DNA from 2 places in the Streptodolium elevatio genome. Region 1 is predicted to be linked to the other one. Evidence: predicted binding sites of a transcription regulator. Region 1 holds the regulator's gene; the other holds the start of a gene.

Region 1 (3,456 bases):
CCTGCTCGACCCCTACCTCACCGGCGAACGGCCGCGGGGCCGCTTCGCCCCCGCGTCCGACGTCTGGGTGCCCCGCATCGGTCGCGACACCGCACGCCTGCTGCCCCGGCAGCGCGAGGCGTACGCCCGGCTCGCCGCGGCGCAGGTCACCGACGAGACCCTGCCCGCCACCGAACGCGCCGCCTGGCTCGCCGACCTGGCCCACGTGCCGGGCACCGGACGGGCGCTGGTGCTGCCCCACCTCGACTCCCCCGACGCCCTCGTGCGCGACGCGGCACTCGCCGGCGCGGCCCGGGTGGAGGGGCACGCCGAGATCCTTCCGGTGCTGCTCGCCCGGGTCTCCGGCGACGACACGCACGCGGCGATGTACACCGCCAGTCGCGTCAGCCGGTACGTCGCCCCCTCGCAACTCGGGCCGCTCCTCGACGCGTTGCTGACCGCACCGGCCGGCAAGGTCACCGTGCGCAAGGAAGCGGTGCGGCTCCTGGTCGAGCGCGGGGTGCCGGACGGCGTCGAGCGCGTCGCGGACACGGCCACGCGCGACGACGTGCACCGCGACGTCCTGCGCGCGGCCCTGGTCGCCCTGCTGTCGCGCCTGGATCGGCCGAGCTCCTGGACAGTCGTCGAACGCGCCGTCGCCGGGCCGCGGGACGTCGCCACCGTGCCCGTCGCCGTGCACCCGCTCGACCTTGCCGCCGGTGACCGTGCGCGGTTCGCGGCCCTGGTGGTCACCACGTGCGGGCACGAGCACGCCGCCGTGCGGCGGGCCGCGTACCAGGCGTTCACCCGGTGGTCGCCGTGGGCGCCGGGCGAGGTCGAGCGCGTGCACGCCGCGGTCCGCGACCTGACCGTGCGCAAGGGTTGGAAGGACGCCGCCGAGGCGATCCAAGGGCTCGTCAGGGACGGCTTCGCGGGGGACGAATTCCTCGCCACCGTCGACGTGTTGGCCGACGCGGCACACGCCGAGGCGGGCGGGCCGCTGGACGCCGCGGCGGGTCGGGACCGGCCCGCCGCGCGGCGGCTCCGCCACCTCGTGAAGCTCACGCGCGCGTGGGCACGGCAGCAGCCGCCGTCCGTCACCGCGGCGGAGGTGCGGCGCCTGGCCGAACACCTGGCCGACAACCGCGGATTCCCGTACGAGGGTGTGCAATTGCTCGCCGAGGCCGTGCCGTTGCACGGCGACGAGGACGTGATCACCGCAGGACTGCGCGCGGTCGCGGTCCGGTGCGCCGACAGCCCGCTGCTGGCCTTCCGGGCGGGCCGCCGCCTACGCGCCCGGGTCACGAGCTACGTCGCGCCGGTGACACCGGACGAACTCCTCGCCCCGGTCGCCGCGTTGGCCGCGGACCGAACCGTGGCGACCGGGCTGCTCGCCCTCGCGCTGGCCGGCGAGACCGGCCCGCTGACCGGGTGGTCGTCCGAATGGCGCGCCCTGGTACGCGAATTGCGCGCGCACCCCGTACCGGACGTGAGCCACGCCGCCCGAGCGCTGGCGACGGCGCGTGAGTAGCCGCGAAGGACACCGAAACATGTGTGGGCCCCGTACCGGTCCGGTACGGGGCCCACACACGTGCGTGCCTGTTCGGGTCGTTTCCGCGTCAGTCCTGGCGGCCGCGCTTGGGCCGCCACACCACCAGGGCGGTGCCCTGCGGCTGGACCCTCACCAGGTCCCGGCGGTACGACGCGTGCACCGCGGCCTCGCGCTGCGCCTGGACGGCGCCCGCCTCGGCCGCGGCGGCCTCCAGTTCGGCGACGCGCATGCGCAACGCCTCGACGTGGTTCTCCAGTTCGAGGATGCGCTTGATGCCGGCGAGGTTGATGCCCTCCTCCTGGGAGAGCCGCTGCACCTCGCGCAGTTGCATAATGTCGCGCGCCGAGTAGCGGCGCCCGCGCCCGGCCGTGCGGTCCGGCGAGACCAGGCCGAGGCGGTCGTACTGGCGCAGTGTCTGCGGGTGCAGGCCGGAGAGCTGGGCCGCCACCGAGATGACGTACACGGGTGTGATCTCGCTCAGTTCGTAGCGGCGCCCGGGTGACCGGCCTCCGGAGGGGCCGCCGGGGAACCCGCCTGGCAGGCCTCCGGGGAGACCTCCGTCCGCTCGCATGTCACGCTCCCTTCGCCGCTTCCATCAGTTTGGCGCGCGGGTCCACTGATGCGGTCGCGGCCCGGTACGCCTCCAGCGCCTCGAGCGCCTTCGGGTCCAGGTCCTTCGGGACGGTGACCTCCACGGTGACCAGCAGGTCGCCGCGCGAACCGTCCTTCCGTGCCGCGCCGCGGCCCCGCACGCGCAGGGTCGCGCCGTTCTTCGTACCGGCCGGGAGTTTGAGCGTCACCGGGGTACCGCCCAGAGTGGGCACGGTGACCTCGGCCCCGAGCACCGCCTCGGGGAATGTCACCGGGGCGGTGACGGTCAGGTTGTCGCCCTTGCGGCCGAACACCGGGTGCGGACGCACGTGCACGACGACGTACAAGTCCCCGGCAGGACCCCCGCGTTCGCCGGGGGCACCCTTGCCCTTCAGGCGTATGCGCTGGCCGTCCTGCACGCCCGCGGGCACTCGCACCTGCATGGTGCGCGCGCTGCGGGCCCGCCCGGAGCCGTGGCACACGATGCACGGGTCGTCGACGAGCAGCCCGCGCCCCTTGCAGTCGCGGCACGGCTCGGAGAAGGCGAACCCGCCCTGGTTGCGGCTGGTCTGCCCGGTGCCGCTGCACGTCGGACACGCGCGCGGCATGGTGCCGGCCGCCGCGCCCGTGCCGTTGCAGTGGTGGCACGGCTCCGAACTCGTGAGCCTGATCGGCACGGTGGCGCCGTCCACCGCGTCGGAGAAGTTGAGGGTGACCTCGGACTCGACGTCCTGGCCGCGGCGCGGCGGAGCCTGCCGCGCACCGGCGCGGCCGAAGAGGCCGCCGAACAGGTCGCCGATGCCCCCGGCACCGCCGGGCGGCTGGCCCGGCCCTCCGGGCTGCCCGAACAGGTCGCCCAGGTCGAAGGGAAAGCCGCCGGCACCGGCCCCGCCCGGCGGGCGGAAGCCGCCGTTGCCGAACAGGGTCCGGGCCTCGTCGTACTCCTTGCGCCGCTTCTCGTCGGCGAGTACGTCGTAGGCCTCGGAGATCTCCTTGAACCGCTCCTCCGCCTTCGCGTCACCCTTGTTGGCATCGGGGTGGTACTCGCGGGCGAGCTTGCGGTACGCCTTCTTGATCTCCGCGGTCCCGGCGTCCTTCGGGACGCCGAGGACCTTGTAGAAGTCCTTCTCGAGGTAGTCCTTGGTACTCACGGCGTCCCGCCTCCCTCCGGTCTGGTCAGTCTGTCGCGTGCGGCCGTGCGCGGGCTCAGCTGCTGTCCGCTTCCGAGGCCGGGGCCTCGGTCGCCTCCGCCGGCTCGGCCACCGCGACGCGTGCGGGACGGATGACCCGCTCGCGGAACTGGTAGCCGGGCTGGAGGATTTCCACACAGGTCG
Region 2 (3,456 bases), on a different contig from region 1:
CCCCCGCAATCCCTTGCCGCGCGCCCACAGTTGGCGCGGCGGCTCGGGGTTGGCGTCGTCACGCCGGATGCCGGACCTGTAGTCGTGGGTGTAGTCCAGAACGTGGCCCCACTCGTGCACGGTGATCGATCCTGCGGCGGTGCCGATCGGGTTGATGTGCCTGTTGGCGCCGTTCAACACGTCGAAGATGAGGTTCCCCCGGTTGCCCTCGCCGAAGGTGTTGGAGTTGTAGCGGATCACGGTGCCTTCGCGGCGGCCCACCACCTCGGCGTGGACATGAGCCTCGTGCCGTCGGAAGTTCTCCATGACCACCGCCGCCAACTCCGCCTCCGGATGCCCGCGCGCGAGCGCGATCAGTGAGACGGCGAGTTCCTTGGCGCTCAGCAGATCGGCCGGGACGGTCGTCAGGTCCACGTGGACCCTGCGGTTCAGCGCGGCTTGCAGGGAGACCCGCAGGGCGTTCTCCACCCGACCCACAGATGTGGCGTCGCGCAGTTCGGTGAGCCAAGTCCCGCCGGAGGCCTGGGCGAAGGCGACTCCGCGCTCGGGGGAGCCGGAGAACCACGGCCTCGTGTCCGGCGCGCTCGGCGGCTCGGCGGGTCTGTCCTTCCAGGGACGCCCGTCACCGCCGCTCCCGGCCTCAGACGCCACGCTCGCACCCCCGATACCCGCACGATGACGAGAAGAGCGTCATTCCGGCGGATCACGCGGCAAAGCGCTCGGATCGAGCACGGTACCGCCTGAGGTGCGACGACAGCAGCAACATCATCGCGGCGGCCAGACCCCCGGGGTCGTGTCGTACTCGTCGACGTCCAGGATCGCGCCGGTCGCGGTGAGGAAGTCCAGGACCGTGCGGTCGAGGTGCCAGCCGAGGAGGTTCGGCGGTTCGGCCGCCCGGGTTTGTGGGGCGTCGTCGGCAGGCGCGTCGTCGTTGAAGTAGCGGACCACCTCCAACACGGCTGCGCAGTTCGCCGAGTCGTCTTCCGTGGCGAGCCGCCTAACCAGTTCCGCGATGCGTGGCGTGTGCGGGGCGAGCCGGTCGAGTACGCAGGAGATCTGCTCGTCGATCCGGAACCGCGGCTCTCGGCAGACCATCTGCCACTTGTGCGTTGTCGGAATGGCGGCGGGCTGGGTGGTCCGGCTCCCGCGGACCAGTACTTCGTCGGGTTCGATGCCGAGATGGGCGGTCATGGCCGCTGCGGACGTGCGTTTGCTGCTGAGCGCGAAGTAGAAGTACTGGCGCACAGGCATCCCGCGACCCTAGGCCGCCGAACGGACGGCCGCGCGGATTTTTCCCGCCGCGAGGCCGCACACGGTCGGGAGGGGCTTGTTCGCTGTGGGCGATCGGGGGAGGGGGTGGGAATGAATGGGGGCTCTTCATTCTTGAGTCAGGTCAGCGCAACGTACTGAACGGAACCGACTCCCAGGGGAGCCACCATGAGCGACACGACCTCCGGCATCCTGACCCTTCCGGTGCTGCCCCTCGACGACATCGTGGTGCTGCCGGGCATGGCGGTGCCGCTGGAGCTGGACGACACCGAGACCCGCGCCGCGGTGGACGCCGCGCGGGCACTGCCGGGGATAAGGGCCGGCAAGGGCAAGGCGCGCGTGCTGCTGGTGCCGCGCGACGAGGGGCACTACCCGGCGATCGGCACCCTCGGGGTGGTCGAGCAGATCGGTCGCCTGCCGAGCGGTGAGTCCGCGGTCGTGGTGCGTGGCACCGCGCGGGTGCGGATCGGGACCGGTACGACCGGGCCCGGGGCCGCGCTGTGGGTCGAGGCCACCGTCGTCGACGAGGGCCGGGCCGACGAGCGGGCGGAGGAGCTGGCGCGTGAGTACCGGGCGCTGGTCACCACGATCCTCGGCAAGCGCGGCGCCTGGCAGGTCGTCGACTTCGTCCAGCAGATCGAGGACCCGAGCGAGCTGTCCGACAACGCGGGCTACGCCCCGTACCTGTCGCAGGCGCAGAAGATCGAGCTGCTGCAGACCACCGACCTGACCGAGCGGCTGGAGAAGGTCGTCGGCTGGACCCGCGACCACCTGGCCGAGCTGGACGTCGCGGAGACCATCCGCAAGGACGTCCAGGAGGGCATGGAGAAGACGCAGCGCGAGTTCCTGCTCAAGCAGCAGCTCGCCGCGATCCGCAAGGAGCTGGGCGAGCTGAACGGCACGCCCGGCAGCGAGGAGGAGGACTACCGCGCCCGGGTCGAGGCCGCAGACCTGCCGGAGAAGGTGTTGCAGGCCGCCCTCAAGGAGGTCGACAAGCTGGAGCACGCCTCCGACGCGTCGCCGGAGAGCGGCTGGATCCGGACCTGGCTGGACACGGTCCTGGAGATCCCGTGGAACGAGCGGACCGAGGACGCGTACGACATCGCCGGCGCCCGCGACGTGCTCGACGCCGACCACGCCGGCCTCGACGACGTGAAGGAGCGCATCGTCGAGTACCTGGCGGTACGCAAGCGCCGCGAGGAGCGCGGCCTGGGCGTCATCGGCGGACGGCGCAGCGGCGCGGTCCTGGCGCTCGTCGGCCCGCCCGGCGTCGGCAAGACCTCGCTCGGCGAGTCCGTCGCCCGGGCCATGGGGCGCAGCTTCGTGCGCGTCGCACTCGGCGGCGTCCGGGACGAGGCGGAGATCCGCGGTCACCGGCGTACGTACGTCGGCGCGCTGCCCGGCCGCATCGTGCGCGCCGTCAAGGAGGCCGGGAGCATGAACCCGGTCGTGCTGCTCGACGAGATCGACAAGGTCGGTTCGGACTACCGCGGCGACCCGACGGCGGCGCTGCTCGAGGTGCTGGACCCGGCGCAGAACCACACGTTCCGCGACCACTACCTGGAGGTCGAACTCGACTTGTCGGACGTGGTGTTCCTCGCCACGGCCAACGTTTTGGAGGCCATCCCCGAGCCGCTGCTCGACCGGATGGAGCTGGTCCGCCTCGACGGCTACACGGAGGACGAGAAGGTCACCATCGCACGTGACCACCTGATCCCGCGTCAGCTCGACAAGGCCGGACTGGACGCGTCCGAGGTCGTGTTCACCGAGGACGCGCTGCGGCTGCTGGCCGGCGAGTACACCCGCGAGGCGGGCGTGCGTACGCTCGAACGGGCGATCGCCCGCGTGCTGCGCAAGATCGCCGCGAAGCAGGCGCTGGACGACGGTATCGAACTGCCGGTCGAGGTCGGGCCGACCGACCTGGTCGACTTCATCGGCCGGCCGCGGCACACGCCGGAGGCATCGCTCGCGAAGGAGGAGCAGCGTACGGCGGTGCCCGGGGTCGCCACCGGGCTCGCGGTGACCGGTGCGGGCGGCGACGTCCTCTACATCGAGGCGTCGTTGGCCGATCCGGAGACCGGGGCGTCCGGCGTCACGCTCACCGGGCAACTGGGCGACGTGATGAAGGAGTCGGCGCAGATCGCGCTGTCGTACCTGCGGGCGCGCGGTGTCGAGCTGGAGCTGCCG

Evidence for each region. Region 1 encodes HspR, which represses chaperone genes until heat shock. Its sites were predicted from a motif close to TTGAGNNNNNNNNNCTCAA; they were not measured.
Region 2: a site for HspR is predicted at 1,384-1,402, ahead of lon (endopeptidase La). Genes of this name have one in related genera too.

Annotation. Positions count from the first base shown of each region.
Region 1 covers NZ_JBSFVE010000006.1:185,982-189,437, forward strand. Annotated here, with positions in the region: gene ACWD12_RS14210 (hypothetical protein) at 1-1,510, shown strand, start outside; gene ACWD12_RS14215 (heat shock protein transcriptional repressor HspR) at 1,599-2,102, opposite strand; gene dnaJ (molecular chaperone DnaJ) at 2,104-3,273, opposite strand; gene grpE (nucleotide exchange factor GrpE) at 3,329-3,456, opposite strand, start outside.
Region 2 covers NZ_JBSFVE010000033.1:56,790-60,245, reverse strand. Annotated here, with positions in the region: gene ACWD12_RS37455 (hypothetical protein) at 1-651, opposite strand, end outside; gene ACWD12_RS37450 (DUF4279 domain-containing protein) at 766-1,251, opposite strand; gene lon (endopeptidase La) at 1,438-3,456, shown strand, end outside.